4 regions of the Serratia sp. Ae19-1 genome follow, and region 2 is predicted to be linked to each of the others. Evidence: riboswitches for the same ligand, from Rfam matches in the RefSeq annotation. Region 2 holds a riboswitch; each other region holds the start of a gene.
What was found. Region 2 has a riboswitch for thiamine pyrophosphate ahead of thiM (hydroxyethylthiazole kinase). Riboswitches for the same ligand answer to the same signal wherever they lie in the genome.

Region 1 (7,674 bases), on a different contig from region 2:
GCAAAAGCGCATCGTGCCGCTGCAGGGGCTGCAGCTCACTTCACAAATGCAGGCGCGCATTGCCCTGCTGTTCGCCTTGCCGGTGCTGGAGCTCGGCGCGGAGTGCCTCGACGGCTTCAACGAAATTCTGCTTTACCCTACCCCATTCGTGGTGGAAGACGAATGGCAGGACGAGATCGGCCTGGTGCACTCGGGGCCGGTGGTGCAGTCTGGCCAAAGCTGGGAACAGGGGCCGATCGTGCTCAATTGGCAAGACGTGCAGGACTCTTTCGATCTTTCCGGTTTTAACCTGGTGATCCACGAAGCGGTGCACAAGCTGGATATGCGCAACGGCGGAGTCGCCACAGGCGTGCCGCCGATCCCGCTGCGCGAGGTGGCTGCCTGGGAACACGATCTGCACGCCGCGATGGAAAGCCTGCAGGACGAGATCGACATGGTCGGCGAAGAGGCCGCCAGCATGGACGCCTACGCCGCCACCGATGCGGCCGAGTGCTTCGCCGTGCTGTCGGAGTATTTTTTCAGCGCCCCCGAGCTGCTGGCCGAACGCTTCCCGGCGCTGTATCAGCACTTTTGCCGCTTCTACCGCCAGGATCCGCTGGCGCGTCTGCTGCGCACCCAGGCGGAAAACGACGCGCAATGGGCTGATTGACGAGCGCATTGCTCAGATACCGAGCAGTCGAACCGCTCAAGGCAATTTAGCGTTGACACACCCGGGGCTGCTGGATATCATGCGCCCCGTTCACACGATTCCTCTGTAGTTCAGTCGGTAGAACGGCGGACTGTTAATCCGTATGTCACTGGTTCGAGTCCAGTCAGAGGAGCCATATTTAGAGAAGCCCGCTTAAGGAAACTTAAGCGGGCTTTTTGCTATTGGACGTTTACAGCCCGCGTTTTTCCATCAGCAGCGCCAGATCGACCAACCGATTGGAGAAGCCCCACTCGTTGTCATACCAGGCGAGCACTTTCACCAGGTTGCCGCCGATGACCAGCGTGGACAAACCATCGATAATCGATGAGCGCGCATCGCCCCGGTAGTCGCTCGACACCAGCGGTTCATCGCTGTACCCCAGGATCCCTTGCAGCGGGCCGGACGCCGCCGCCGCGCGGAAAGCGGCGTTGATCTCCTCCACCGTCGCCGGGCGTTTCAGCGTCACCGTCAGATCGACGATCGAAACCACCGGCACCGGCACCCGCAGCGAGTAACCGGTCAACCGGCCGTCCAGATCCGGGATCACCTTGCCGAGCGCCTTGGCCGCACCGCTGGAATAAGGCACGATCGATTCCGCCGCCGCCCGCGCGCCGCGCAGATCTTTTTCCGGCTGATCATGCAGCGCCTGGCTGTTGGTATAGGCGTGAGTGGTGTTCATCAGCCCGTATTCGATACCGAACGCCTGATGCAACACCTGCGCGGCGGGCGCCAGCCCGTTGGTGGTACAGCTGCCGTTGCTGACCACTTTATGCAGCGCCGGATCGTAGAGCGAGTCGTTAACGCCCATGACGATGGTAATGTCGTCGTTCTTGGCCGGCGCCGAGATAATCACCCGCTTGGCGCCGCCGTGCGTAATGTGCACTTCCGCTTTGGCCTTGTCGGTAAAGAAGCCCGTCGCTTCGATAACCACGTCCACGCCCACGCTGCTCCAAGGGATCTCGGCGGGATCGCGCTGCGAAAATACCTGAATCGGCCGGCCGTCCAGCAGCAGCTGGTTGTCGCCGGCTTCCACCCTGGCCGCCAGCGTGCCGGAAAGCGTGTCGTATTTCAGCAGGTGCGCCAGCGTTTTGCTGTCCGTCAGATCGTTGATCGCCACCACTTCGAAATCGCTGCGCCCCAGCGCCGCGCGCAGCACGTTGCGTCCGATCCTGCCGAAGCCATTAATGCCTACTCTCACCATGATGATCTCCTCGTTTTGGGCTTTGCCTCAAATCTAGCCCTGCCCCGAGGCGGCGTAAATGACGTTTACCAATCAATTTGCGCCAAATTGCGCGCATGGAAGCGCTCACGGTATTCGCTCGGGGTCAACTGCAGTTTGCGTTCAAACACGCGCCGCAGGTTAAGGCCGTTGCCGAAGCCGGTGGCCAGGGCGACCTGTTCGATGCCTTCTGCACTCTGCTCGAGGCGCTGCCTGGCGGTATGCAACCGCCCCTCTTCGACGAATTTGGCGGGAGAAATGCCCGTCTCGCGGGTGAACACCCGGGTAAAGTTGCGCGGGCTCATCGCCACGCGCTCGGCCAACCGATCGACGCTGAGATCGTCGGCGAGATTCTCCAGGATCCAGGACTGCAGGTCGCGGATCGGGCCCGGCGATTTGGCCTGGTTGAGCGGGTAGCGGCTGAACTGCGCCTGCCCGCCGGGGCGGCGTAGAAACATCACCAGGTCCTGTGCCACTTCGCGGGCCTGTACGAAGCCGTAGTCGTCCTCCACCAACGCCAGCGTCAGATCGAAGCCGGAACTGACGCCGCCGGAGGTCCAAATCGGCCCGTCCTGCACGTAGATCGGGCCGTTTTCGACCTGCACCTGCGGGAAGCGCGCCTGCAGCGTTTCCGCCAGCCGCCAGTGGGTGGTCGCCCGTCGTCCGTCCAGCAAGCCGGCCTCGGCCAGCAGCAGAGCCCCGCCGCAGACCGAGGCGATACGGCGCGCCTGCGGGGCCGCGCGGCGCAGCCAATCCGCCACCAGGGCGCCCTCTTCTTCGGTCGCCCCTTTGCCGGCGACGATGACGGTATCGCGCGGCAGGGCCGGATCGAGATCCGCCAGGCGATGATCGGCCAGCAGGCTCAGACCGGACAGGCCGTGTACCACCCGATGGGATTGCGTGGTGGCGACCGCGATCTGATACAGCGGCGCCTCGGCAGGGCTCAGGCGATTGGCCTGCATCAGAATATCGGCGATGCCCGCCGCTTCGAACAGCATGCCCCCTTCGGGGACGATAATCAGAAATGTGTGCATGGCGATAATATAAATAACAATCAAAACAGGCCAGGCAACCACTGTATAAGAAAAGCCCCGTCGGTTCACCCTGCGGGCATAAAAAAGCCCGCCGATAACCACCGACGGGCCAGGAGAACGCGGCCATCAGGCCTGAGGCAAACTCACCTCGCTCACGCGCGCCAACTGCGCCAGCAGCGCCGTTTGAAACGCCTCGTCGTGCACCGCCGCATGAGGATCCAACCGCTGCTGATGGTGCCAATAACCGCCGGAAACCAGGGCCTGCGGCTCATCACTGCTCACCAGCCACGCCTGCGTCACGTGTCCCAGCGCCAGATCGTCGGGCGCGTCCGCGCCGCCCATTTTGGTCGGCACCCAGCCGGGATCGACTGCGCTGCTGATGACGCCGGGCCACAGGCGCGCCACGGCGGCGGCCAGCGCGGTGACGAACAGCTTGCTGTCCGAATAGGAGCCGGCTGCGCCGCCAAGCCAATCCACGCCGTTCAGTTCCGCTACGCCGTCAAAGTGCATGCTGCTGCTCAGGTAGACGATGCGATCGGGGCGTTCGATCAGGGCCGTCAGCAGATAGGGCGCTATCACGTTCACCGGCATCACCTGCGGCCCGGTGAACATGCCGGCGTTGTGGATCACCGCATTCGGGCGGCCGAGGCGATTCACCTGCTCGGCGACCTGCCGGATTTGCTGCACCTCGGACAGGTCGCCAATCACCGCCTGCGCGCCCCGATCCAGCAGATCGCGCACTGCCTCCAGACGGCCGGGGGCGCGCGCATGCAGGATAACCTGATGCCCTTCGTCCAACAGCGTTTGCGCGGCGGCGCGGCCCAGCCCGTCCACCGAGCCGGTAATGAAAATACGTGACATGCCAGTCCTCCGTTTAGCGCCAGCCGAGCGCCGGCGCGACATGGGTTAAAATCGATTCGATAACGTGGGCGTTGTAATCCACGCCCAGCTGGTTAGGCACGGTCAGCAGCAGCGTATCCGCTTCGGCGATGGCCTCGTCCTGCGCCAGCTGCTCGATCAGCGCGTCCGGCTCGGCGGCATAGCTGCGGCCGAAGATCGCCCGGGTCTGCGCGTCGATATACCCTAGCTGATCGCCCTCTTTGCCGCCGCCGCCGAAGTAATTGCGATCCCGCTGATCCACCAGCGCAAAGATGCTGCGGCTCACGGAAACCCGCGGCTCGCGCGCATGGCCGGCCTCTTGCCAGGCGGCGCGATAGGCGCGGATCTGCTTGGCCTGCTGGATATGGAAGGGTTCGCCGGTCTCGTCGTTCTTGAGCGTCGAGCTTTGCAGGTTCATACCCAGCTTCGCCGCCCAGACGGCGGTCGCGTTCGAACCGGCACCCCACCAGATGCGATCGCGCAGCCCGGCGGAAAACGGCTCCGGCCGCAGCAGCCCGGGCGGATTGGGGAACATCGGCTGCGGATTGGGTTCAGCGAACCCTTCGCCGCGCAGCGCTTCCAGAAAGACTTCGGTATGGCGGCGGGCCATGTCCGCGTCGGTTTCCCCCTCGGCCGGGGCATAGCCGAAATAGCGCCAGCCGTCGATCACCTGCTCCGGCGAGCCGCGGCTGATGCCGAGCTGCAAACGCCCGCCGGCGATCAGATCCGCCGCGCCGGCGTCCTCCACCATATACAGCGGGTTTTCATAGCGCATGTCGATCACGCCGGTGCCGATCTCGATGCGTTGGGTTTTGGCGCCGATGGCGGCCAGCAACGGGAATGGCGATCCCAGCTGGCGCGCGAAGTGGTGCACACGAAAATAGGCGCCGTCCGCCCCCAGATCTTCGGCGGCGACCGCCAGATCGATAGACTGCAGCAGCGCATCCGCCGCTGAACGGGTGCCGGACTGAGCGGAAGGCGACCAGTGGCCAAACGAGAGAAAACCAATCTTTTTCATCGGGAATCGTCCTCAAAGGCAAAACATAGGCCTACAGTGACAAAAACCGCGCGCTCTGCGCCAGCAAAATCGCCCCCGATCGCACTAAACGAACCGATTGCCGCGCCGCCGCCCGACGATTGTAATCAAAAAACAAATGTCGTATAACAAGCAGCTCCGAGGGGTGTCCTGTTACGGGCTGAGATGGCGTAAGCCGAACCCTTTGAACCTGATCTGGGTCATGCCAGCGAAGGGACGGTTAGGCAACAACGCAATCACCCGTTGCCTGTTCATACCTCAGCGTGCCCGGATCTCCACTGACTCAAGGAGGTCCCATGTCCATCACCACCCTGTTCGAAAGCGGTCTTTACGGCCGGCTGCGGCAACAAGCCGGCAGCCACTGGCAGGACTACGTCGATCACCCGTTTCTGCAGCAGCTGGCCGCCGGTACCTTGCCCGAACGCGCTTTTCGTCGCTACCTGACCCAGGACTATCTGTTCCTGCTGCACTTCGCCCGCGCCTACGCGCTGCTGGTCAGCAAGCTGCGCACCCTGCCGGAGATGCGCGCCGCCACCGCCTCGCTCAACGGCATCGTCGCCGAACTGCCGCTGCACGTGGCCTACTGCGCCGAATGGGGCTTGAACGAGGCGCAGATCGCCGCCCAGCCGGAAGCGGCGGAGACCATGAACTACACCCGCTACGTGCTGGATATCGGCCATGCCGGCGACGCCCTCGATCTGCTGGCCGGCCTGCTGCCCTGCGTGGCCGGCTATGCCGAAATCGGCCTGCGGCTGCTGCACGATCCCGCCACCAAAATGGAGGGTAATCCTTACGCCTCCTGGATCCGCAACTACGGAGACGAGGGCTATCTGGCCGGCGTGCGCGCCGCCATCGAACTGCTGGAGACCGTCGGCCATCAGCGCGGGGCGCAGAGCCGCCTCACCGAGCTGGCGCAGATTTTCACCACCGCCACCCAGCTGGAATCGGCATTTTGGCAAATGGGGCTGAACGCCTCATGACCTCCCCGCTTCTCCCGCCCGGCATCCAGGTGCGGGATCTCAGCCTGCGTTTCGGTCAGCAAATCGTCTTCGACCGGCTGAGCTTCGACATCGCCGGCGGCAGCTTCGTCGCTCTGCTCGGCGCCAGCGGCGCCGGCAAAACCAGTTTGCTGAAGATCATCGCCGGGCTGGCGCAGGCCAGCTCAGGCACGGTGAGCGGCAGCGACGGCCTGCCGATCGCCGGGCGCATCGCCTACATGGGGCAGAAAGACCTGCTCTACCCCTGGCTGACTATCGAGGAGAACGTCGCCCTCGGCTCGCGGCTGCGCGGCGAAGCGCCGGATCGGGCGTGGGCGGCGCACCTGCTTGAACGCGTGGGCCTGGCCGCGCATGGCCGCAGCCTGCCCGCCGCGCTGTCCGGCGGCATGCGCCAGCGCGCCGCCATCGCCCGCACGCTCTACGAACGCCAGCCGATCGTACTGATGGACGAGCCCTTTTCCGCGCTGGACGCCATTACCCGCGCCGAAATCCAGAGCCTGGCCGCCGAGCTGCTGGCGCAAAACACCGTGCTGCTGATCACCCACGATCCGATGGAGGCCTGCCGTCTGAGCCACCGCCTGCTGGTGCTGTCACCCTGGCCGCTCGGTCTCGACGATAGCCACTGCATCAAAGGGCAGCCGCCGCGCGCGCCGGATGACGCCGACCTGCTGAAAAGCCAGGCCGAGTTGCTGCAGCAGATGGTGAGGGCGGCGCAATGAATATCGCCAAAGAACGCGGGCTTACCCGCCTGCGGCGCGGGCTGACGGTGTTCGCCGGCCTGCTGCTGCTGTGGTGGCTGGCAGGGCAAAGCGGCATCCCGGCCTTTCTGCTGCCCACGCCGGGCGCGGTGGCGCAGGCGCTGTGGGACGGGCGCGGCTACCTCGCCTGGCACACGCTGGTCACCGCTTCGGAGATCGTCAGCGGGCTGGTTCTGGGCGTGTTGCTCGGTGCGGCGCTGGCGCTGTGCATGATCTTCTCGCCGCGCCTGCAGCGTTGGCTGATGCCGCTGGTGCTCACCAGCCAGGCGATACCGGTGTTCGCCCTGGCCCCGCTGCTGGTGCTGTGGTTCGGCTTCGGCATGAGCGCCAAGGTGGCGATGGCGGTGCTGGTGATCTTCTTCCCGGTGGTGTCGGCCTTCTTCGACGGGCTGCGCCGAGTCAACAACGACTATCTCGATCTGGCACGCACGATGCGCGCTTCGCGCTGGGCGCAACTGCGGCACGTGCGGCTGATGGCGGCGCTGCCGGCCTTCGGCTCCGGCCTGCGCATGGCCGCTGCGGTCGCGCCGATCGGCGCCATCATCGGCGAATGGGTCGGCTCGGCCGAAGGGCTGGGCTACGTGATGCTGAACGCCAACGCGCGCATGCAGACCGACGTCTGCTTCGCCGCGCTGTTTATTCTAGTGCTGATGACCGTGTTGCTGTGGGCCGCGGTGGATGCGCTGCTGCGGCGCCTGATCGCCTGGGCGCCGGAAAACGACTGATGATTGCAACCATAACCAGGGATAAAGGAACAACCATGATTAAACATACCCTCTGCGGGCTGTTGCTCGGCGCCGCCATCACCGGCCAGGCCGGCGCGGCCGAGAAATTGACGCTGGTGCTCGACTGGTATATCAACCCCGATCACGCGCCGATTATGGTGGCCGAGCAGATCGGCGCCTTCAAGGCCGCAGGGCTGGACGTCAAGATCGTGCCGCCGTCCGATCCGGCGCTGCCGCCGCGGCTGGTGGCCGCTAAACAGGCCGATCTCGCCATCACCTATCAGCCGCAACTGCACTTCTTCGCCGATCAGGGCCTGCCGCTGATGCGCGTCGGCAC
Region 2 (7,674 bases):
CAGCCTGGGGGCGCGCCTGCTGAACCGCGTGCATCACCTGATGCGCACCGGCGATCGCCTGCCGCGCGTGAGCGAAAGCGCCAACGTGATGGAAGCGATGCTGGAACTGAGCCGCACCGGGCTCGGGTTAGTGGCGGTCTGCGACACGCAGCAACGGGTGGTGGGGGTGTTTACCGACGGCGACCTGCGCCGCTGGCTGGTGAAAGGCAATAGCCTGCAGGATCCGCTCAGCCCGGCGATCACCCGCCCCGGCTATCGGCTGCCGGAGCAGTGGCGTGCCGGCGAAGCGCTGGAAGCGCTGCACGAACAGCACATCAGCGCAGCCCCGGTGGTCGATATGGACGGCGTACTGGTGGGGGCGCTCAACCTGCACGATCTGCATCAGGCCGGCATCGGCTGATCGGTGCTGGGAGCGCCTGCAGCGGCGCCCCCAGCCAGATTATTTCCAGTCAGGATTGTTCTCGAACTGCTGCTTCAGCAGCGCCTTCATATCTTCATCCGGCTTACCGAGCCACTGGTACTTGGCGTACTTCTTCGGGTGATCGACGGCTTCCGGCCGGTCCGCCACCTCGACCCGCACGCCCCAGGCCTGGGATTTATCCGCGCTGAACGCCACGATTAAAAAGTTGTTGCCGCAGTCGTGCGGTTTGCACAGGTTGCCGACCAGATACTCTTTGCCCTTCCAGTTCAGATTCTGCGCCGGCGTAGAGGTGCCGACGCCCTTGCGCGCCCAGCCCGGCATCCGCGCCTGGCCTTTCACCATATTTTGCCAGCTGGCCTGATACCCCGGCTGCTGAATCAAATCCGATGTGGTGACGATCTGCTGGGCCAAGCTGCCCGCGCTGAAGCTAAGCAGTACGCCGAAGAGGGCGCAACGCAGCGTCTGGTGTCCCGTCATAGTCCTTCTCCCTAGGTTAAATCAGGTTTCGCCCGTAAAACCGGGCCTGAACTAGTCAGACCACGGTTGCGGCAAAAAGTTGACTCACCACCAGGCGTGGAAATGATGCACCGGCCCGATGCCGTGCCCCACTTCCAGCGTATCCGCCTGTTGCAGCGCTTTTTGCAGGTAGTCCTTGGCGGCGGCTACCGTCGCCGCCCAGTCGGCATGGCGCGGGCGCAGCGCCGCCAGCGCGGCCGAGAGCGTGCAACCGGTGCCGTGGGTGTGGCGGGTGGCGACCCGCGGCGCGGTAAAGCGCTGCTCGCCTTCTGCGGTAAACAGCCAGTCCGGGCTCTCGCTTTCGCTCAGGTGGCCACCCTTCATCAACACCGCCTGGCAGCCCATCGCCAGCAGCGCCCGCCCCTGTTCGCGCATCTGCGCTTCATCTTCCGCCGGCGCGCACGCCAGCAGCGCCGCCGCTTCCGGCAGATTCGGCGTAATGATCGACACCAGTGGCAACAGCTCGCTGCGAATCGAGGCCACCGCCTCTGGCGCCAGCAACGGATCGCCGCTTTTCGCCAGCATCACGGTATCCAGCACCACGAACTCCGGCCGATAATGGCGCAGGCGTTCGGCCACCGCCTGCACGATGTCGGCGTTGGCCAGCATGCCGATCTTGACGCTGTCGATGCGCACGTCGCTGAACACCGAGTCCAGCTGCGCGGCGACGAACGCCGGATCGATGTAATACACCGACTGCACGCCGCGGGTATTCTGCGCCACCAGCGCGGTGATCACCGAAGTGCCGTAGGCGCCAAGCGCCGAGAAAGCTTTCAGATCGGCCTGAATACCGGCGCCGCCGCTGGGATCGGTGCCGGCGATGGTCAGCGCGTTGATACGTTTCATCACAGATCCTCCCCGCGCAGTTGATACAACGCGTCGAGGAACGCCGGCGTAAAGCTGCCCGGCCCGGCGGCCTGTTTGGCCACGAGGCCGCCGCAATGGGACATCACCCGGCAGGCGGTCGCCACGTTGTCCAGGCGATCGCCCGGCAGCGCGCAAAACGCCGCCACCACCGCCGACAGCGCGCAGCCGGTGCCCACCACCCGCGTCATCAGCGGGGAGCCGCCTTCGATCGCCCAGTCGCGCTGGCCGTCGGTGACGTAATCCACCACGCCGGTGACCGCCACCACCGCGCCGCTGCGCCGCGCCAGCTCACGCGCGGCGGGCAGTGCCGCCAGCGAATCGTCACCGCTGTCCACGCCGCGGCCGCTGGCCAGCAACCCGCTGAGCGCCATGATTTCCGAGGCATTGCCGCGTATCGCCGCCGGTTGCTCGTCCAGCAGCTGTTTAGCGAAGGCGGTGCGGTAGGAGAGCGCGCCGACCGCCACCGGATCCAGCGTCCAGGGCTTGCCGGCCTGATTGGCGGCGGCCACCGCCGCCCGCATCGATTCGGCGCGCAGCGCGTTGAGGGTGCCGACGTTGATCAGCAGGCCGTCGGCCAACGCGCTGAACTGCGCCGCTTCTTGCGGCTCCACCACCATCGCCGGGGAGGCACCGAGCGCCAGCAACACGTTGGCGGTCAGCGATTGCACCACTTCGTTGGTCAGGCAGTGGATCAGCGGAGGCCGCTGTTGGAATTGGGTCAGACAGGCCGCGGCGCGAGCGCCGGGTAGTGCATCAGGTCGAGCGATCATATTCCTCCCAACCGGCGTTCAAGAAGGCGGCGCCGGTTGGGCTGCCGTGACTTCCCTACGCTGGCATTATCCAGATCAGGTAATACGGGTATTTCTCAGCCTTCACCAGGAAGGGCACCCCGAGTCATGAAAATCAATAGGTTGTGATCAACGCTGCGTTAATCCCTGAGCGGGATCATGCCAGCGGCGGCGCGGACAAACAAGCGAATAAATTGGCCGTGCGCTGGCGGAGCAGACGCTGGGCAGAATGTGGCAGAAGCGGCCCGCCGTCGGCCTGCGGCCCGAAAACATCAAATTTACTGATAATAAAAAAACTAACCGATGCCGTCATTGAGGCGGGAAAACACGCTCACTCCTTATCAAACCGGAGCGAAAACGTGACCTGATGCAAGCGACGCAAGCACGGGCTAGACACAACTCATCAATTCTCATTACTATAGCCACACATTTTATGAGTCATGATGCTATGCCAGAAATCACTGAATCCATCTTCGTCAATTCAGATCTGCTTAATGAACATTTTGACCCCGACGCCATCGATACGCCCATCGTGTCGATCTACGCCACTTTCTCAGATGAGAAAGAACATTCGTTACGTTCAAGAATGCATTCGCATGCCAAAGGCCAGCTGGTCTACGTCAAATCGGGCGCCGCTATCGTCATGCTGGAAGCGCGCATTTGCTCCGTGTTGCCGCATCAGTTGCTTTGGATCCCCGGCGGCGTTGCCCACAATGTGATCCTGCGCGACAACGTCGATTTTCGCGCCGTCTATCTCGACCAACAGCGCTTCGCGCCGCTGTCGAAAAACGTCGAGGTCTTTACCCTCACTCCGCTGCTGGAAGAGGTTATCGAAACCATGTGCCGTTCCCCTTTCCACACCGACTGGATGGCGGGAACCGAGTTCCATCTGCAATCTCTGCTCATCGACAAAATCCGCGTCGCCGCCCATTCCCCCGCCTGGCCGGCCTTGCCGAACGATGCCCGGGTGCGCAATTACCTGCAGTGTTACCATTTGAAAGGTGAAATGGTGCCGCGATTGAATGAGCTGGCGTCCCATTGCGGCGCTTCCGAGCGCACCATCCATCGTCTGTTCGTTCAGGGAACCGGCATGTGTTATCAGCAGTGGCGCCAGCAGGTGCGTTTGAAACTGGCCCTGGAGTTGCTGACCACCGATAAACCGATCACCGAGATCGCTCACTATCTCGAGTTCTCCACCACCAGCGCCTTCATCTCCTTTTTCAAACACCACCGGGACGTGACGCCGAAAAAATACCGCGACCAATTGCACAAGCCCAACACGCGCTGAGCGTTGTCAGCCAAGCCCGCGAATCAGCCAAAACGCCGCCATCCCGAGCAACAGCATCAAGGTGGCGTTGCGCGTTTTCCACATCACCAGCGTCGCCACGATCGCCGCGCACAGTTTCGGCGCGCCTTCGGCCGACAGCGCCGAGGGTGAAGCGATCAGGGCCGGCACGATCAGAGACACGATGGCCGTGGCCGGGATCAGTTTCAACCATTCGCCCACCCGCTCGGGAAACGGCACACGATCGTTGAGCCACAAAAAGGAATAACGCAGTAAAAACGTGCCCAGCGTGCTGATGGCCAGCACCCATAGAATCGTCGTCTCGCTCATGACGGCTCCTCGCTGCGTTGAGGCCCTCTGCCCTTGTGATACAAACCGCCGGCCAAGACGCCCGCGGCCATCGAAAACAAGAACCCCAGGTTATAGGGCCATCCGCAGGTAAAGGCGGAAACCAGCCCGGCAACCGCGGCCGCCACCACGATGGGGGCGTTTTTCAACATTGGCACCAGGAGCGAGATAAAGCACAGGGTGATGGCGAACTCCAGATGCCAGGCGGCGGGAATTAACGGACCGGCGAGGATCCCCGCCGCCGTCCCCGTTTGCCACACCAGCCACATCGGCAGCGCCGTGCCGAAGTAATACAGCGTTTTTTCTTTCGCGCTCAGCGGCTGGGCCTGGCAGCGCAAAAACGTCAGCGCGTAAGTCTGGTCGATCAATACCTGCGCCGCCGCCAGCTTGGTCAGCGGGCTGAACTGGAGCCTGAGCTGAGACAGCCCGGCGCTGTAGATGGCATAGCGAAAATTGATCGCAATGTGCGTGACGATCACCACCAACGGTGCGGCGCCGGCCGTCATCAGCGTGGCAGCGGCAATTTGCGAAGCCCCGGACATTAACAACAACGACGACAGTTGAGCCACCCAGGGCGTCATTCCCGCCTGAATGGCGCTGACGCCGGTCAGGACGGCGAAGGGCAGCAAACCCAGCAACAGAGGCATGGCGTCTTTACTGCCCTGAACAAAGAAAGGCATCGGCTTCATGGTAGGCTTCTCGTGGATCCCCCTTGCCCACGGCAACGGGGCAAGGGGTAAAAAGCGCGGGCGGGTTCAGACGGCCTGCGCATCGGCGATCGCATCCTGCAACCGCAGCAGCTGATTGTATTTGCCCATCGCCTCGGTGCGCGCCAGCGAACCGAACTTCACCTTGGTGGCGTTCAGCGCCACCGCCAAATCGGCAATGCTGGTGTCTTCGGTTTCACCGGATCGCCGTGAGAACACGACGCCGTATCCGGCTGCCTTGGCTGACGCCACCAGGCTCATGGTTTCGCTCAGCGTGCCGACCTGATTCGGTTTCACCAAAATGGAGTTGGCCATCTTCAGGGCGATGCCCTGTTCAAAACGCGCCAGATTAGTCGTGAACAGATCGTCGCCCACCAGCTCGATTTGGCCACCCAGCCGCCGCGTCAGCGCAATCCAGCCCTCGAAGTCGTCCTCCCCCAGCGGATCTTCCATCAGCACGATCGGATAGCGCTCGCAGAGCGACGCCAGGTAATCAATAAAGGCCGTGGTCGTCAGCGTCCGCCCTTCCGCCGCCAGGTGATAGCGGCCATCTTTAAAGAACATCTCGGCCGCGATGTCCATGCTCAAGCCGACGTCCACGCCCGGCTCATAGCCCGCTTTGCCGATGGCTTCCAGCAACAGCGCCAGCCCCTGCTCATTGGAGCTCAGCGGCGGCAGAAATCCCCCCGTGCCGGAAACGCCGGTGCCGATCCCGCGCGCCATCAGCAGGGCTTTCAGCGCCATATGCACGTTTTTACCCACCTGCAGCGCCGCTTCAAGATGCGCCGCGTTCAGCGCGATCACCTGATAATCCTGAAAATCGCAGTTGCCGTCGCCATGCATGCCGCCGGACAACATCGAGAAAATGGGCTGCGGCATGGATTTCGCCTGCCCGCGGCTGACGTAATCGCACAGCGACTGATTGCTGTGCACTGCCGCCGCATTCGCCACCGCCAGCGACACGCCGAGGATCGCATTGGCCCCCAGCCGGCTTTTGTTGGCGGTGCCGTCCAACGCTATCAGCATGCGGTCTATCTCGTCTTGCGCATAGGGCGACATGCCGCGCAGCCGCGGCTTAATCACGGTGTGCACGATGTCTATCGCCCGCAAAACGCCCTGCCCGCTGAAGCGCTGCGGATCGTTATCACGCACCTCGATCGCCTCATGCTTGCCCTTGGAGCACCCCGTTGGAATGATGCTGCGGCCACGCTTGCCGCTGTCCAGCACCACTTCGACCTCCAGCGTAATGTCCGCGCGTGAGTCAAACACTTCACGCGCGCGTATGTCCATAATGGTCGGCATGCTAGTGATTCCTTAAGTTTGCTGGCGCGGCCCGGAAGTCTTCAAGGGTGCGCGCAAGTTGCCCGCCGGGCAGCGTCAACGGCGTGAGCACCGCATCGCAATAGAGGCCCCAGCTCGCCAGAATGGCGGAATGCCCGCCCCGCCCCCCCGCGACCACCAGATCGATATCCTGGGCGCTGCGCGTCGCCGGCATGGGATCGCGGCCGGCAAACTGCGCCGGCCTCACGGGCACCAGACCTTTGCCCTGCACGGCGCCAAGCGGGTTATGGATATGTGCGTGCAGATATTCCCGCAGCGCGCTCTTGCTCCAGCCCGCGTTATGCAGCATCTGGGCGTGATCGGGCGTCAGGACAATCAAAATCCGTCCCGGAATGTACGCATTCATGCGCCCCAGGTGGGTGGCGCTGTCGACAATCACGTCGAGCAGGCTGCCCGCCGTTTGGCTCAGAAAATCAACCACGTCGGTCGGCGGTTCCGCCTTCATCAGATACACGCTGGTGGCTTCAGGCCCGAATCGTTCTTCGTTCAAGGTCGGCCAGGGGCTGTTGACCAGGCTTTCCGCAAAACAGTAAGTAAACTCGACCGGCGAGCCGAGGCAGCCCAGATCCGCCTTGCCCGGGTAGGCACGGCACACGTTGAGGATGGTCAGGTTAACCGCACGGCCAATGGTGGCGTTGGCCCGGAACCCCGGCCCCATACAGCCCTGGCCGGAACTGATCCCCAGTTCAGCGGCGATCGGCCCGCAGACCAACACCAGATTGCCGCCGTTGTACGAGGTGGTGATGGATTGCTGGAAGTTGAATGCGGGATCGGCCATCGCGCGCAGCGTCGCCGTCACGATAGGTAAGAATGCGGGTTTGCAGCCGGCCAGGATGCTGTTGATGACCACATCGCGCACCCGAATGTCTTTGCCCGAGGGGCCCGCTTCCGGGATCAGCACGGTATCCAGCGGTTCGGGGCAGTAGGCCAGCATGGCGGCAAAACGCGCCGGCGTCGGCGGGATCACCGGCAAACCGTCACCGATAGACTGGCGTTCATACTCCGCCATCAGCGCGTCCAGGCCGTGGTAAGGCATCATGTCCGCCCCGGAATGGCCTCGGTCAAGATCCATTTTCGGATGAAGCGCCGCGGCGGCAGGCCTATCGCCGGCGCCGGTGAGCGCCTCCAGAACGTAAGCGCGCCGGGCGTCAACCTGCCGGCGAATATCGCTGACGGAGCTTGCCTGATAGATGTCGAGACGGCAAATGCACAGCTGCCCCGCTCGATAATGGGCCACGTGCTCGGCCAGATTGTCGCCGGGGGGCGAGGCGATCAATAACGTGGCGACACCCCTTTTCTCCAACTCGATGGCGAGGATGGTGGTCATCACCGAAGTGCCCATGTCCGCTAACGCCACAACGGCGGCCTGCACCCCTGTTTGCGCCAACTGGTCAGCCAACA
Region 3 (7,674 bases), on a different contig from region 2:
GCCACCGTCAGGTGCGCGAACAGATTGTTTTCCTGAAACAGCATCGACACCGGCCGCTTGGCCGGCGGCGTGGCGGTGTGATCCTCACCGTTCAGCAGCAGCCGGCCGCTGGCCGCCGGCAGAAAACCGGCGATCAGGCTCAGCAAGGTGCTTTTGCCGGCGCCGCTGGGGCCGAGCACCGCGACGCGCTCGCCCGGCTGGATGCGCAGGTCAAAGCGCATCGGCAGGTGGTCATACAGATAGGTCAGTTTTTCAAGCGTCAGCATGGCGGCCCGGTAAGCGTTCGATCAGGGTAAACAGCAGGAAGCATAACAGCAGCAACAGCAGCGCGGTCACCGCGCCGTCATGGCTGCGGTAGGCGCCAATCTGCTGATACAGATAAAAAGGCAGGGTACGGAAATGCTCGTTGCCAAACAAGGCGACCACGCCGAAATCGCCGATCGACAGCACGCAGGCGAAGGCCAGCGCCTGCGCCAGCGGGCGGCGTAAGGCGCGCAGCTCAATCAGCCGCAGCCGTTGCCAGCCGCGGATATCCAGCGATAGGCACAGCGGGTTGTAACGTTCGGCGAGGTCGCGCATCGGATTCTCCAACACCTTGAGCGCATAGGGCACCGCCATCAGCGCATTGGTGAGGATCACCAGCGCATAGGGCGACTGCGGCAACCCGATGGTATCGCTCAGCAGCAGGAAAAAGCCGGTGGCCAGCACGATGCCCGGCATCGCCAGGATCACCATGCCGCTCAGCTCCAGCGCCTGGCCGCCGCGCAGCTGCTGCCGCAGCTTCAACTCGCGGCTGCTCCACAGCAGCATCAGGGTGAGCGCCACGCACAGCAGCCCGGCGCCGAGGGCGATGCGCAGCGACGTGAACAGGGCCTGCCACAGCACCGGCTGGCGTAGTACGCTGAGGATAGCCTGGTTGGCGCCATCGGCGATCACCGCCAGCAAGGGCGGCAGCAACAGCAACAGCGCGGCGGCGATCAGCAGGGAATCGCCGATGCGTCGCCACAGGCTGTCTTCCGGATTGCGCCAGCGCTGGGCGTGGGTATGCCCCACCGGCAATGCCTGGCTCAGGCGCTGACTGATCAACACCAGCCCGAGACAACAGCCCAGCTGGATCAGCGCCAGCATGGCGGCGCGTCCCAGATCGTAGTCGTAACTCAGCGCCTGGTAGATCGCCAGTTCGATGGTGGTGGCCTGCGGCCCGCCGCCCAGCGACAGCACGGTGGCGAAGCTGGCGAAGCACAACATGAAGATCAGCGCGCCGCTCGGCAGGATTTGGCGGCGCAGCGCCGGCCATTCGACGAAGCGGAACTGCTGCCAGCCGCTCATGCCCAGTTGGGCGGCCAATTGGCGCTGTTCCACCGGAATATTCTCCAGCGCCTGCAGCAACAGGCGGGTCGCCAGCGGCAGGTTAAAGAACAGGTGCGCCAGCAGAATGCCCTGCAGGCCGTAAGGCGAGAAGCCATACTCCACGCCCAGCCAACCGCACAGCGTCGCCAGCCAGCCCTGGCGCCCATAGACGCTGAGCAGGCCGAACACCGCCACCAACACCGGCAGTACCAGCGTCATGGCGCACAGCCGCAGCAGCAGTTGCCGGCCAGGGAAACGGCGGCGATAGAGCGCGCGCGCCAGCGGGATGGCGGGCAGCACCGAGATCAGCGCCGATAGCAGCGCCTGCCAGAAGGTGAAACGCACCACGTGCCACAGATAGCTGTCCTGCGACAGGCTGCGCCAGTCGCTGTCCGGCGCGTGACGCCACAGCGAACCCATCGCCAGCGCGGCGACCAGCAGGATCACGCCGGCGGCCAGCAGCCCCGGCCAGAGCCAGCGGGGGATCAGCGGCTGACGGCGGTTTGCCATGCCCGGATCCAGCCGCCGCGTTGTGTGGCCACCTCTTCGGCGCTGTACTGCAGCGCGGTATGCGGTACGTTCATCTGTTCAAAGCCGACGGGCAGCGGAGTGTTGATCACCGGGTACATCCAGTTGCCGGTCGGGATGGTGTTCTGGAATGCCGGCGTCACCATGAACTGCATGAAACGTTCCGCCAGTTCGGGCTGTTTGGCGGCCTTCAGCTTGCCGGCCACTTCCACCTGCAGGTAGTGGCCTTCGCTGAACATGGCGGCGGCGTAGAGGTCTTTTTTCTCTGCGATCAGGTGATAGGCGGGAGAGGTGGTGTAGCTGAGCACCAGATCGCCTTCGCCTTTCAGGAACAGGCCGTAGGCTTCACTCCAGCCTTTGGTGACGGTGACGGTCTTCTTCGCCAACTGCTGCCAGGCGGCCGGCGCCTTGTCGCCATACACTTTCTGCATCCACAGCAGCAGGCCGAGGCCCGGCGTGCTGGTGCGCGGATCTTCGTAGATCACTTTCCAGTTGCGATCGCTGCTGACCAGCTCCTGCAGGCTTTTTGGCGGGTTCTTCAGTTTTTCTTTGTTGTAGACGAAGGCGAAGTACCCGTAGTCGTAAGGCACGAAGGTCGCGTCCTGCCAGCCGCCCGGCACCGTCAGTTTGGCGCTGTCGACGCCGCTCGGCGCGAACAGGCCGGTTTGCTGCGCCGCCTGCAGCAGGTTGTTGTCCAACCCCAGCACCACGTCGGCGGCGCTGTTCTTGCCTTCCATGCGCAGGCGGTTCAGCAGCGAAACGCCGTCCTCCAGCGCGACGAACTTCAGTTCACAGTCGCACTCGGCCTCGAAGGCTTTCTTCACCGCCGGGCCAGGGCCCCAGTCGGCGGCGAAGGAATCGTAGGTGTAAACCGTCAGCGTTGGCTTGGCGAACACCGGCGCGGCGCACAGCAGCAATAAGCAGGGCAGATATTTTTTGACCACGTTGCACTCCTGAGAAATAAGGGGGCAAGGGCATCTGAGGGGGCGAGGCGGCGTCGCCGGTTCGCTGGGCTCAAATCCCTCCGCCGGTATTGACCGGATCAGGTTCGACGGGTGTGCTCTCAGCGGAAAATCGGGCGTGTGATACGCAGTGAATTTCCGCACCCCGTTGAGACGGCGCTATTGTAAAGATTAACCGGCCTTGACGAAAGGCGCTTATGCCTCCGGCGGGGCAAACCAGGCGGACTTGAAGTCGAACCAGCCGAGGGTGTTCATCCGCACGCCGCGCATGCTGCGCTGGCCGTGCAGCTGCAGCCAGTGGTGGAACAGCGGATGCAGTTGATGATCGCTGACCAGACGTTGGCAAAACTCCGCCAGCGGCAGGCGGTTGGCTCGCCACAGCGCGGCGTCCTGCGCCAGATCCTCGTTCATGCAGTGCTGCATCAGCGGCAGTTCATACAGTGTGGCGAACAGCGAAAACTCCAGCGGCAGATAGAAGTTGGCGCTGCCGAGCCACAGATCGCTGCGCGCGTCCCCCTGGTGCCAGGTGGCGTAGTCCACGCTTTGCACGATCAGGCGGATGCCGTGCTGCGCCAGCAGCGGCTCGATCGCCTGACGGATGGCGTGAAACTCCGAATGCTCATTGAAGTGGGTCATCGTCAGTTCGGTCAGACCCGGCGGCTTGGGCTGCTGCGCCAGCGCGCGGTTGTGGTGCCAGCGCGGCAGCAGGCCGTACGCCGGCGACCAGTAGCGCTGATAGAGCGGCCCGGCGTGGCTCAGCAGCGAAATGGGATTGATCAATTCGCACAGCCAGCTGCGAATGGCGGGATCGGCCGCCAATGGGGAGCGCCGATCGAACAGCAGGAAATAACAGCCCTCTTCCAGCCGGCTTTCCAGTTCATTGTTGGCGGTTTCATCGCCCTGCAGCTGTACGCCTGAGTGCACCAGCTCTTCGGAGAATTCCGGCAGCACCCAGATATTCACCTCATCGATCAGCGCCCGGTAGCCGAAATAGTCGTCGAAGGCGTGGATCTTCATCTGGCTGGGGAGATTGCGCACCACGCGGTATGGGCCGGTGCCGATCGGATGGCGGGCGAAGTCCGGCAGCTCGCGCCATTCGCGCGGCAGGATCATGGCGTGTACGCTGCCTAATAGCCAGGGCAGCCAGTGATCGGCGCTGCGCAGATGCACGTCGACAACGAACGGCGTCGGCGAGGTGACGCTTTCAATATGCGAGAACAGCGGTTGCGAGGTCAGACGCGAAAGCGAACTGATGACGTCCGCCATCTCCAGCTCGCGGCCGTGATGAAAATGGATCGCCGGGCGCAGGTAAAACCGCCAGTGCAGCGGCGTCAGCATTTGCCAATGGTGGGACAGGTCGGACTCCAGTTCCCCGTTTTCCTCATTTATGCGCGTCAGGCCGTTGAAGATCTGGCGCGCCAAATGGGTCTCCGAACGCCGCAGCGCCGAGCCGGGCAGCAGGTTGTACAGCTGCCGGTAGTAGAGCACCCGCAGGATGTGTTTCCCCTGGCGGAAGCTGCGCCCCAGCTGCGACAGCAGCATCTGGCGTACCACGTCTTTGTCGCCTACCAGTTGCACCAACTGATCGATGCGATCCTGTTCCAGCAGCTCCTCGGCCCGCTGTTGCTGCAGCGCCAGGCCGGTGTAATGGAAGGTGAGCCGCGAACGCTTGCCGCGCCCCGATTCCGCCTGCCAGGTGAGCCAACCCTCCCGTTGCATGGCACTCAGCAGGGAGCGCACATGCCGCCGCGAGCAGCTGAGCGCCTCCGCCAGCGCCTGCAGCGTGGTGTCGGTGGTTTCACCGTGGCAGCGCTGCCACAGACGGATGAACTGCTGCTGCAATCTGGACGTGGACATAAAAGAGGAACACTCCCGCCTCAAGTCGTCAATTTTTCTTTCCCTATATTACGCCGATAATTTTCATCAATGAAAGGGGAGGGCGTAATGATGAAAGCTTTCTTATCCAAACAGTTCTATCAGCGCTATTTCCGCGCGGTGCGCCGTCAGCATGCCGACTGGCTGAGCGTGGTGCCCGAACAGGCGCGGCTGGCGATGCTGGCGCACCTGACGCAATGGGACATCAAAGAGATGACCGACAAGCAGTACCGCGAGCACCTGTAGGGGCTGCGGCGACAAGTTTCTGAGTAATGGTGCTGTTTCACCAGCCAGTGGGGCGACCCACTGGTTTTTTTATGCGTGGTCAGGGCGATGCGCTTGCATTTTTCTCGCCGTGGCCTAAGGTTTCACTTTCGTTTTGAGGTCAGGGAAGACGATATGCAACGCCTGAGCCGGCTGACACTGCGCATCAACCCCATCTTTGCCGCATTCCTGCTGATCGCTTTTCTTTCCGGCATCGCCGGCGCGTTGCTGACGCCGACGCTCAGCCTGTTTCTGACCACCGAGGTGAAAGTGCGGCCGTTGTGGGTCGGGCTGTTTTATACCGCCAATGCGGTAGCCGGCATCCTGGTCAGCTTCCTGCTGGCCAAGCGCTCCGACACCCGCGGCGATCGACGCCGATTGATCCTGCTGTGCTGCCTGATGGCGGTCGGCAACTGTCTGTTGTTCGCTTTCAATCGCGATTATCTGACGCTGATCACCGCCGGGGTGTTGCTGTCGGCGATCGCCAACACCGGCATGCCGCAGATTTTCGCGTTGGCGCGTGAATACGCCGACAGCGAGGCGCGTGAAGTGGCGATGTTCAGTTCGGTCATGCGTGCCCAGCTTTCGCTGGCGTGGGTGATTGGCCCGCCGCTGTCGTTTGCGTTGGCGCTGAATTATGGGTTCACCGTGATGTTTCTGATCGCCGCCGCCACCTTCGTGATTTGCGCGCTGCTGGTGTGGTTCACGTTGCCATCGGTGCCGCGCGCGGCGGAGCGCAATGAGCTGCATGGCGGTGCCTCTGCGCCGATCGCGCCCGCCGGCGCCTGGCGCAATCGCGACGTGCGGCTGCTGTTCATCGCTTCGATGCTGATGTGGACCTGCAACACCCTGTACATCATCGACATGCCGCTGTATATCACCGCCGATCTCGGGCTGCCGGAAGGGCTGGCCGGCGTGTTGATGGGCACCGCCGCCGGGTTGGAAATCCCGGCGATGCTGCTGGCCGGTTACTACGTCAAGCGCTTCGGCAAACGCAATATGATGCTGTTGGCGGTGACGGCGGGCGTGCTGTTCTACCTTGGGCTGACGATGTTGGCGACCAAGCCGGCGCTGCTCGCTCTGCAGCTGCTCAACGCGGTGTTTATCGGCATTGTCGCCGGTATCGGCATGCTCTATTTTCAAGATTTGATGCCGGGCCGACCGGGCGTCGCCACCACGCTGTTCACCAACAGCATCTCCACCGGGGTGATCCTGGCCGGGGTGCTGCAGGGCGCACTGGTGGAGAACCTCGGTCACTACTCGGTGTACTGGCTGGCGGCGCTGCTGGCGCTGGCGGCGCTCTGGATGAGCGCCAAAGTGCGTGAAGTGTGAGGTCAAACGGCGGCATTCTTGATGCAAGTCATTGAGAATGCTAAACCGGACGCCCAAGCTGAAGGCATATGGAGCGCGATTGTTGCGTCCACGCCCGTCTCGCTATTGAGACGCCGCCTCGTTGTTTAGAACAGTGGGAACGTTATGGATAAACTCACACCGCTCAAACCGCTTCCTTCCCTGTGCGCGCTCGCCGCCACGCTGATCATCTGGTTCCTCATTCCCGTCCCCGAAGGCGTTGCGCCCAACGCCTGGCAGCTGCTGGCGCTGTTTATCGGTACCATCATCGCCATCATAGGCAAGGCGATGCCGATCGGTGCGGTCTCGGTGATCGCCATCGCTCTGGTGGCGGTGACCGGCGTCACCAACCCCGGCAAGCCGGGCGCGGCGCTGGACGACGCCCTCAGCGGCTTCTCCAACCAGCTGATTTGGCTGATCGGCTTTTCGATCATGATCTCCCTCAGCCTGAACAAAACCGGACTGGGCGCGCGCATCGGCTACTATTTCATCTCGCTGTTCGGCAAGAAAACGCTGGGCATCGCCTACGCGCTGACGCTGGCGGAAACCACGCTGGCGCCGGTGACGCCGAGCAATACCGCGCGCGGCGGCGGCATCATTCACCCGATCATGAAGTCGATCGCCGACAGCTTCGGCTCTAAACCCGAACTTAATACCTCCGGCAAGATTGGCCGCTATCTGTCGCTGGTGAACTACAACATCAACCCGGTCACCTCGGCGATGTTTATCACCGCCACGGCGCCTAACCCACTGATCGTCAGCCTGATCGCCAAGGGCACCCACGGCAACTTCGAGCTGTCCTGGTCGATGTGGGCGGTCGCCGCCCTGGTGCCGGGGCTGTGTTCGCTGATCGTGATGCCGCTGGTTATTTACCTGCTGTATCCGCCCGAGGTGAAAAGTACGCCGGACGCGCCGCGCTTCGCGCGCGAAAAACTGCAGGCGCTGGGGCCGGTGACGCTGCCGGAAAAAATCACCCTCGGGGTGTTCGCGCTGCTGCTGGTGCTATGGGCCGGCATCCCGGCGATGATCTTCGGCCCGGCGTTGGCGGTTAATCCCACCACGGCGGCGCTGATCGGCCTGGCGGTGCTGCTGGCCAGCGGGGTGCTGAGCTGGGAAGACGTGCTGAAACATAAAGGCGCCTGGGATACCGTGGTGTGGTTCTCGGCGCTGGTGATGATGGCCAGTTTCCTCGGCAAGCTGGGGCTAATAGGCTGGCTGTCGCAAACCGTGGGCAACGGCATCGACCGTATGGGCATGAGTTGGGTGGGCGGCACGATCTTGCTGACCATTATCTATTTGTATTCTCACTATTTCTTCGCCAGCACCACCGCGCACGTGACGGCGA
Region 4 (7,674 bases), on a different contig from region 2:
TGCTTTGGAAAGGTCAGCCTTGTCCGCGATTACATCAATCAGTTGAGTCTTGTTCATAAGTTATCCTTACAGTGTGTTTATCGTTTGCAAAGCATCGAGTGCGACGGATATGCCGATTGACAGCACTCTCCTGCATACACGCACCGATAGCCACTTTTTTTACGCCCCCCAAATGTAGACCAGACAGGGTGCGGATGTGAAGCCTTAAGGCATGACAAATCAGGCGTTAAATCACGTTTTGTTGCCTTATTGCGCTAAATTTATCCCGATGTTGCTGACACCGGCCTCTCGCAGGTCGGATCGCAGCCCCTTGATCAGGTCTATATCGCGCTCTTCACAGGCGTCCAACAGGCGGAAAATTTCCCATTGAATGTCCCATTCTTCCTCTACCGCCGGCAAACTTTCCAACTCTTCGTCGGTCATTTCCTTACCGGCTTGGGTCATTTCCAACATCGCCACGGTGCGAATCGATGTTTCGCTGATGGCGATGGCGTGCTCCAGCGTCTCCCCGCCGAGCCGCGAATGGATCAGTTCCCCTAATGCGATACAGGCATCAATTGCCGGGTAAACGCCGTAAAGATCGTAATCTTCCGCCGACGGAATCGCCTCTTCCAACTTCTCGAGCTGGCTGTCGAAGTTGACCTTGGCATCCTTCACCACCAGCGTTTCCCACACCAAATCCAGAATGCGGCGATAAACCGCCGGATCGCCGAACTCGGTCTGTTTGCAGAACATCTGGTAATTCGGGTACATACGCTCGCACAAACTGGCCATAAAGGTCAAATGTTGCCAGGCCTCGAGCCGTTCCAGGCGTAAATGAATCGGGTTACGTAGCATGATTTACTCTCTTACGCGTTATCTGCGGCGCAGTGTACCCGAAATCGCTCATCGCGACACCTCCGGATGCTGCTGCAACCAGCGCTGAAACGCCGGGCGACGCGATGCGATGGCGTCGGCCCAGCGGGTCGGCTCCGGTAAACGGTAGCCCGCCATACAGCGTTGCACCCACGCCAGCGCGCTGTCGGCGCCCACGCGATGCCCGGTAGAGATGAACAGCGGGTTGCAGCGCGCCTTGCTGCGCCACACCCAGCCCAGCTGTTCGCCCTTATCTTCCAGCGGCGCCAACGCGCCGACGGCGGCGTCCAGCGGGGCAAATTTGCCGCACAGGCGCTTCTTGGCCACGCCGATGGTCGGCACATCGACCAGCAGGCCGAAATGGCTGGCGACGCCAAGGCGCCGCGGATGTGAAATGCCGTGCCCATCGACGAAGATCAGCCCCGGTTTCTGCTGCAGCTGCCCCCAGGCGGCCAACAACGCCGGGTATTCGCGAAACGACAGGAAGCCCGGGATATAAGGCATGACAGTGGCGATGCGCGCCACCTGATACTCCACCAGTTCCAGCGACGGATAGCGCAGGATGGCGATAGCCGCGCGCGTCACCGCCCCCTCTTGTTCGAAGCCCACGTCGGCGCCGGCGATGAACGCCGGCGGTTCGGTCGGCAGATCGTCATAGCGAATGACTTCAGCGGCGCGCCGCAGCTGTTCGGCGCGCAGGGCCTGCATATCGGTCACCTCGGATCCTCAGCGGTGGTATTTCGCCGACTGCGCGTGCACCGCCTCGACGAAGGCGCCGGCGTGCTCCGGCGGCACATCCTGATGGATGCCGTGGCCCAGGTTGAACACATGACCGTTGCCGTGGCCGAAACCGGCCAGAATGGTCTCCACTTCTTCCGCGATGCGCGCCGGAGAAGCATAGAGCATCGACGGATCCATATTGCCCTGCAGCGCCACTTTGTCGCCTACGCGACGGCGCGCGTCGGCGATGTCGGTGGTCCAGTCCAGCCCCAGCGCGTCGCAGCCGGTGGCGGCCATCGCCTCCAGCCATTGCCCGCCGCCTTTGGTGAACAGCGTCACCGGCACGCGGCGGCCGTCGTTTTCACGCAGCAGACCATCGACGATCTTGTGCATGTAGTGCAAAGAGAACTCGCGGTAGTCGCGCCCGGTCAGTACGCCGCCCCAGGTGTCGAACACCATCACCGACTGCGCACCGGCCTTGATCTGGGCGTTGAGGTACAGAATCACGCTGTCCGCCAGCTTGTCCAGCAACAGGTGCAGCGTCGCCGGTTCGGCATACATCATCTTCTTCAGCTTGGTGAAGGCCTTGCTGCTGCCGCCCTCGACCATGTAAGTCGCCAGCGTCCACGGGCTGCCGGAAAAGCCGATCAACGGCACTTCGCCCTTCAGCTCGCGGCGGATGGTGCGCACCGCGTTCATCACATAGCCCAGCTCCACTTCCGGATCGAACACCGGCAGTTTGTCGACGTCGGCACGACAGGTGACGGGTGAGCTGAAACGCGGACCTTCGCCGGCTTCAAAGTACAGGCCAAGCCCCATGGCGTCAGGAATGGTGAGAATGTCGGAGAACAGGATGGCGGCGTCCAGCGCATAGCGGCGCAGCGGCTGCAGCGTGACCTCACAGGCCAGCTCCGCGTTCTTGCACAGCGACATGAAATCACCGGCCTGGGCGCGGGTTGCCTTGTACTCCGGTAAATAACGACCGGCCTGGCGCATCATCCATACGGGGGTCACATCCACCGGCTGACGCAACAGCGCGCGCAGGTAACGATCGTTCTTCAACTCAGTCATTTATGGGGCTCCCTTAATAATCTGCCGGCCATTGTACATTATTCTGCCCGGCACAGCGCCACGGTGTCCTCAATCAAGCGGCGTGCCACGGTGCCGGGCGGCGGCAACAGCGGCAATTGGTCGTAACGATACCAGCCGGCGTTGAGCAACTCTTTGGGATCGTGACGGATTTCGCCCTGATGGTAATCGGCCATAAAGGCCATCATCAGCGAGTGCGGGAACGGCCAGGGTTGCGAAGTGACATAGCGCAGGTTTTTGATTTCAATGTTGCTCTCTTCCATCACTTCACGCGCCACCGCCTGTTCCAGCGTTTCGCCCACTTCGACGAAGCCGGCCAGCACCGTGTGAATGCCGCCGCGATGGCGCACGTGCTGCGCCAGCAGGATCTGATCCTCGCGCCGAATGGCGACGATCACGCAGGGCGCGATCTGCGGGTAGTAGCGCTCCTTGCAATGGCCGCACAGGCAGGCGCTTTCGGTGCGGCTGAGGTGCATCTCATGGCCGCAGTAGCCGCAATAGCGATGGGAGCGGTAGAAATCCGCCAGCTGCACGCCGCGCCCGGCTAGCTGGAACAAGCCGCGATCCTGATCCAACAGCTGACGCACCGAGCCCATCTCCCGCGGCATAGCCTGGCGCACCAGCCAAACCGGCGCGCCCTCCCATTCACCGATGGTGCGCGCCATGTGGCCCTGCAGCCCGAGGGCGGCGGCCGTTCCCGACGGCAATTCACCGTTCGGTAACCAAAGTTTGCTTTCATGGCTGACGATCCACCAGCCGTTTTCATTGCCCGTTAATGCAAGTTCCATATCGTTGTTGCACAACCTCAGCTTCACTGGCACTCTACGAATCGGCTTTGTTACATTTTAATAACTTACCGGTTACTTTTATTACTTACACGGAGTCAAACATGCTCAACCGTTTGGAAAGGCTGACTCAGCGCGTTGGCGGTAGTAATGAATTAGTTGATCAATGGCTTCAGGCCCGCAAGCAGTTGCTGGTCGCCTACTGCACACTGGTAGGCCTCAAACCGAATAAAGAAAAGCATACGCCGCTGAATGAAAAAGCGCTGGAGAACTTTTGCCACAACCTGGTGGATTACCTCTCCGCAGGGCATTTTCATATCTATGACAGAATTATCAAACAAGTGGAAGGCGCGGCCAGTCCGAAAATGTCGCTGGCGGTGAACATCTATCCCAAGCTATGGGCCAATACCGAACAGATCATGGCGTTCCACGATCGCTATACCGAAGTGGATATCGATCAGGAGGTTTGTCTGGAGTTCCATCAGGCCCTGTCGGATATCGGCGAAACGCTGGCGGCGCGCTTTGCGCTGGAAGATAAGCTGATCCTGCTGGAGGCGGAAGCCGCGCAGCAACCGCTGCCGGACCAGGCGCTGGATCCGGCGCGTTAAAATTTTATAGTTTTTTTTCTTATCCCTCCTATACTGGGGTGCATCTTGTCGGAGTGCCTAGCGCCTGATTTGTTCATCGAATCAGCCAGGCTGAGACCGTTAATTCGGGATCCGCGGAACCTGATCGGGTTAATACCCGCGAAGGGAACAAGAGTAATCTATCGCCACAGGCACGGCCCTCTTTTTGCGGGCGCCCTGCCTTATCGGCCACCATCATTACTCCCTCCGAACTCCAGACAAGCAACTTTCCCAACCCAACACACTGGTAGGAACTTGCTATGTCTAACGTTAATCCACCGCGCGCCCGCAAAGCGCAACGCGAAGCCGCCCAGCAGTTTATCGACACGCTGCAAGGTATGGCTTTCCCTAACTCACGCCGCATCTACCTGCAGGGCTCGCGCAGCGATATCCAGGTGCCGATGCGTGAAATTCAGCTCAGCCCGACCCTGGTCGGCGGCAGCAAAGATAATCCGCAGTATGAACAGAACGAGGCGATCCCGGTGTATGACACCGCCGGCCCGTACGGCGATCCGCAAGCCGAGCTCGACGTGCACGCCGGCCTGGCCAAGCTGCGCGCCGGCTGGATCGACGCGCGCGGCGATACCGCCACCCTGAGCGGCGCCAGCTCCGGCTTCACCCAACAGCGGCTGGCGGACGAAGGCCTCGATCACCTGCGTTTCGAACACCTGCCGCTGCCGCGCAAAGCGTTGCCGGGCAAGTGCGTCACCCAATTGCACTACGCCCGTGCCGGCATCGTCACCCCGGAGATGGAATTCATCGCCATCCGCGAAAACATGGGGCGCGAGCGCATTCGCGGCGAGGTGCTGCGCCACCAGCATCCGGGCCAGAGCTGGGGCGCCAACCTGCCGGACAACATCACGCCGGAGTTCGTGCGTCAGGAAGTGGCCGCCGGCCGCGCTATCATTCCCGCCAATATCAACCACCCGGAGGCGGAGCCGATGATCATCGGCCGCAATTTCCTGGTGAAGGTGAACGCCAATATCGGCAACTCGGCGGTCACGTCGTCGATAGAAGAAGAAGTGGAGAAACTGGTGTGGTCCACCCGCTGGGGCGCAGACACCGTGATGGATCTCTCCACCGGCCGCTATATTCACGAAACCCGCGAATGGATCCTGCGCAACAGCCCGGTGCCCATCGGTACGGTGCCTATTTATCAGGCGCTGGAGAAGGTCAACGGCGTGGCGGAGAACCTCACCTGGGAGATGTTCCGCGATACGCTGCTGGAACAGGCTGAACAAGGGGTCGACTACTTCACCATCCACGCCGGCGTGCTGCTGCGCTACGTGCCGATGACCGCCAAACGCCTGACCGGCATCGTGTCGCGCGGCGGCTCGATCATGGCCAAATGGTGCCTGTCGCACCATCAGGAAAACTTCCTCTATCAGCACTTCCGTGAAATCTGCGAGATCTGCGCCGCCTACGATGTCTCGCTGTCGCTCGGCGACGGCCTGCGCCCCGGATCGATTCAGGACGCCAACGACGAAGCCCAGTTCGCCGAACTGCATACGCTGGGCGAGCTGACCAAAATCGCCTGGGAATACGACGTGCAGGTGATGATTGAAGGCCCGGGCCACGTGCCGATGCAGATGATCCGCCGCAACATGACCGAAGAGCTGGAACACTGCCACGAAGCGCCGTTCTACACCCTCGGTCCGCTGACCACCGACATCGCCCCGGGCTATGACCATTTCACCTCCGGCATCGGCGCGGCGATGATCGGCTGGTTCGGCTGCGCCATGCTGTGTTACGTCACGCCGAAAGAACACCTCGGCCTGCCGAACAAAGAGGACGTCAAACAGGGCCTGATCACCTACAAGATCGCCGCTCACGCCGCCGATCTGGCCAAAGGCCATCCGGGCGCGCAGATCCGCGATAACGCCATGTCCAAGGCGCGCTTCGAATTCCGTTGGGAAGATCAGTTCAATCTGGCGCTCGATCCGGCCACCGCGCGCGCCTATCACGACGAAACCCTGCCGCAGGAGTCCGGCAAGATCGCCCACTTCTGCTCAATGTGCGGGCCGAAATTCTGCTCGATGAAAATTTCGCAGGAGGTGCGCGACTACGCCGCTGCCCAAGAGGCCGCCAAGCCGATCGAGGTGCAGCTGACCGGCATGGAAAAAATGTCCGCCGAGTTCCGCGCCCGCGGCAGCGACCTGTATCACAGCGCCACCTCGCTGCAAGAGGAGACCAGCAATGACTGATATCACTACCCCCTTCCCGGCAACGCCTCACAAACTGGGGCTCTACCCGGTGGTCGACAGCGTAGAGTGGATCGCTCGCCTGCTGGAGGCCGGCGTCACCACGATCCAACTGCGCATCAAGGATCTGCCTGACGAGCAGGTTGAACAGGATATCGCCGCCGCCATCGCGCTGGGCCGGCGTTATCAGGCGCGGCTGTTCATCAACGATTACTGGCGGCTGGCGGTCAAACACGGCGCCTACGGTGTGCATCTGGGCCAGGAAGATCTCGATACCACCGATCTGGCGGCCATCCATCGCGCCGGGCTGCGGCTGGGGGTCTCCACCCATGACGACGCCGAGCTGGCGCGCGCGCTGGCGGTGAAACCTTCCTACATCGCGCTGGGGCACATCTTCCCCACTCAGACCAAAGACATGCCTTCGGCACCGCAGGGGCTGGCGGAGTTGAAACGTCACATCGCCGATTTGGCGGATTACCCGACGGTGGCGATCGGCGGGATCAGCATCGATCGCGTTCCGGCGGTGCTGGCGTGCGGCGTCGGCAGCGTGGCGGTGGTCAGCGCCATCACCCAGGCGCCGGACTGGCGCGCGGCGACGGCCGAGCTGCTGCGGCTGATCGAGGGCGAGGATCCGAACGATGCTTAACGATCGGGAGTTTTTGCGCTACAGCCGCCAGCTGCTGCTGGAGGACGTCGGTCCGGAAGGCCAGGAGAAACTCAAGCGCGCCACGGTGTTAATCGTCGGCCTCGGGGGGCTCGGCTCCCCGGCTTCACTGTATCTGGCCGCCGCCGGCGTCGGCACGCTGCTGCTGGCCGACGACGACCAGCTGCACGTCACCAATCTGCAGCGGCAAATCCTTTACCGCAGCGACGATACCGCCACCGGCAAGGCGGCGTTGGCGCAGCGCCATCTGCAGGCGCTGAACCCTTTGGTGGAGCTCATCCCGCTGGCGCAGCGGCTGCAGGGGCAAGCGCTGCGCGACGCGGTCGCCCGCGCCGATCTGGTGCTGGACTGCTGCGACAATATGGCGACCCGTCATGAGGTCAATGCCGCCTGCATCGCCGCCGCCAAGCCGCTGATCAGCGGCAGCGCCGTCGGTTTCAGCGGCCAGCTGCTGGTGCTCGAGCCGCCCTACGCGCACGGCTGCTATGCCTGCCTGTACCCGGAGCAGGAAGAGCCGCAGCGCAACTGCCGCACCGCCGGGGTGCTCGGCCCGGTAGTGGGCGTGATCGGCACCCTGCAAGCGCTGGAGGCCATCAAGATGTTGGCCGGCATGCCTTCCCCCCTCAGCGGCAAACTGCGGTTGTTCGACGGCAAGCAACAGAGCTGGAGCACGCTGCAACTGAGCCAGGCCCGCGCCTGCCCGGTATGCGGAGGCGCGGCATGAAGATCCGTTT

Region 1: another riboswitch for thiamine pyrophosphate. It lies ahead of tenA (thiaminase II); the one in region 2 lies ahead of thiM (hydroxyethylthiazole kinase).
Region 3: another riboswitch for thiamine pyrophosphate. It lies ahead of thiB (thiamine ABC transporter substrate binding subunit); the one in region 2 lies ahead of thiM (hydroxyethylthiazole kinase).
Region 4: another riboswitch for thiamine pyrophosphate. It lies ahead of thiC (phosphomethylpyrimidine synthase ThiC); the one in region 2 lies ahead of thiM (hydroxyethylthiazole kinase).

Annotation. Positions count from the first base shown of each region.
Region 1 is NZ_JBCHWD010000003.1:340,897-348,570, forward strand. It holds gene mtfA (DgsA anti-repressor MtfA) at 1-649, shown strand, start outside; tRNA gene AAIE04_RS11805 (tRNA-Asn) at 749-824, shown strand; gene gap (type I glyceraldehyde-3-phosphate dehydrogenase) at 879-1,889, opposite strand; gene AAIE04_RS11815 (GlxA family transcriptional regulator) at 1,955-2,941, opposite strand; gene AAIE04_RS11820 (Rossmann-fold NAD(P)-binding domain-containing protein) at 3,068-3,802, opposite strand; gene AAIE04_RS11825 (LLM class flavin-dependent oxidoreductase) at 3,816-4,838, opposite strand; TPP riboswitch at 4,988-5,090, shown strand; gene tenA (thiaminase II) at 5,153-5,836, shown strand; gene AAIE04_RS11835 (ABC transporter ATP-binding protein) at 5,833-6,573, shown strand; gene AAIE04_RS11840 (ABC transporter permease) at 6,570-7,337, shown strand; gene AAIE04_RS11845 (ABC transporter substrate-binding protein) at 7,373-7,674, shown strand, end outside.
Region 2 is NZ_JBCHWD010000007.1:89,231-96,904, forward strand. It holds gene gutQ (arabinose-5-phosphate isomerase GutQ) at 1-400, shown strand, start outside; gene AAIE04_RS19400 (inhibitor of vertebrate lysozyme family protein) at 440-898, opposite strand; gene thiD (bifunctional hydroxymethylpyrimidine kinase/phosphomethylpyrimidine kinase) at 983-1,783, opposite strand; gene thiM (hydroxyethylthiazole kinase) at 1,783-2,574, opposite strand; TPP riboswitch at 2,610-2,706, opposite strand; gene AAIE04_RS19415 (AraC family transcriptional regulator) at 3,041-3,880, shown strand; gene AAIE04_RS19420 (AzlD domain-containing protein) at 3,887-4,207, opposite strand; gene AAIE04_RS19425 (AzlC family ABC transporter permease) at 4,204-4,914, opposite strand; gene eno (phosphopyruvate hydratase) at 4,981-6,234, opposite strand; gene AAIE04_RS19435 (hypothetical protein) at 6,236-7,674, opposite strand, start outside.
Region 3 is NZ_JBCHWD010000005.1:233,047-240,720, reverse strand. It holds gene thiQ (thiamine ABC transporter ATP-binding protein ThiQ) at 1-266, opposite strand, end outside; gene thiP (thiamine/thiamine pyrophosphate ABC transporter permease ThiP) at 253-1,860, opposite strand; gene thiB (thiamine ABC transporter substrate binding subunit) at 1,836-2,822, opposite strand; TPP riboswitch at 2,880-2,998, opposite strand; gene sgrR (HTH-type transcriptional regulator SgrR) at 3,036-4,697, opposite strand; gene sgrT (glucose uptake inhibitor SgrT) at 4,785-4,961, shown strand; gene AAIE04_RS16315 (sugar efflux transporter) at 5,115-6,311, shown strand; gene AAIE04_RS16310 (DASS family sodium-coupled anion symporter) at 6,456-7,674, shown strand, end outside.
Region 4 is NZ_JBCHWD010000002.1:290,931-298,604, forward strand. It holds gene hupA (nucleoid-associated protein HU-alpha) at 1-57, opposite strand, end outside; gene AAIE04_RS06725 (YjaG family protein) at 247-837, opposite strand; gene nfi (deoxyribonuclease V) at 886-1,572, opposite strand; gene hemE (uroporphyrinogen decarboxylase) at 1,582-2,646, opposite strand; gene nudC (NAD(+) diphosphatase) at 2,685-3,452, opposite strand; gene AAIE04_RS06745 (Rsd/AlgQ family anti-sigma factor) at 3,554-4,057, shown strand; TPP riboswitch at 4,097-4,221, shown strand; gene thiC (phosphomethylpyrimidine synthase ThiC) at 4,336-6,279, shown strand; gene thiE (thiamine phosphate synthase) at 6,272-6,922, shown strand; gene AAIE04_RS06760 (HesA/MoeB/ThiF family protein) at 6,915-7,664, shown strand; gene thiS (sulfur carrier protein ThiS) at 7,661-7,674, shown strand, end outside.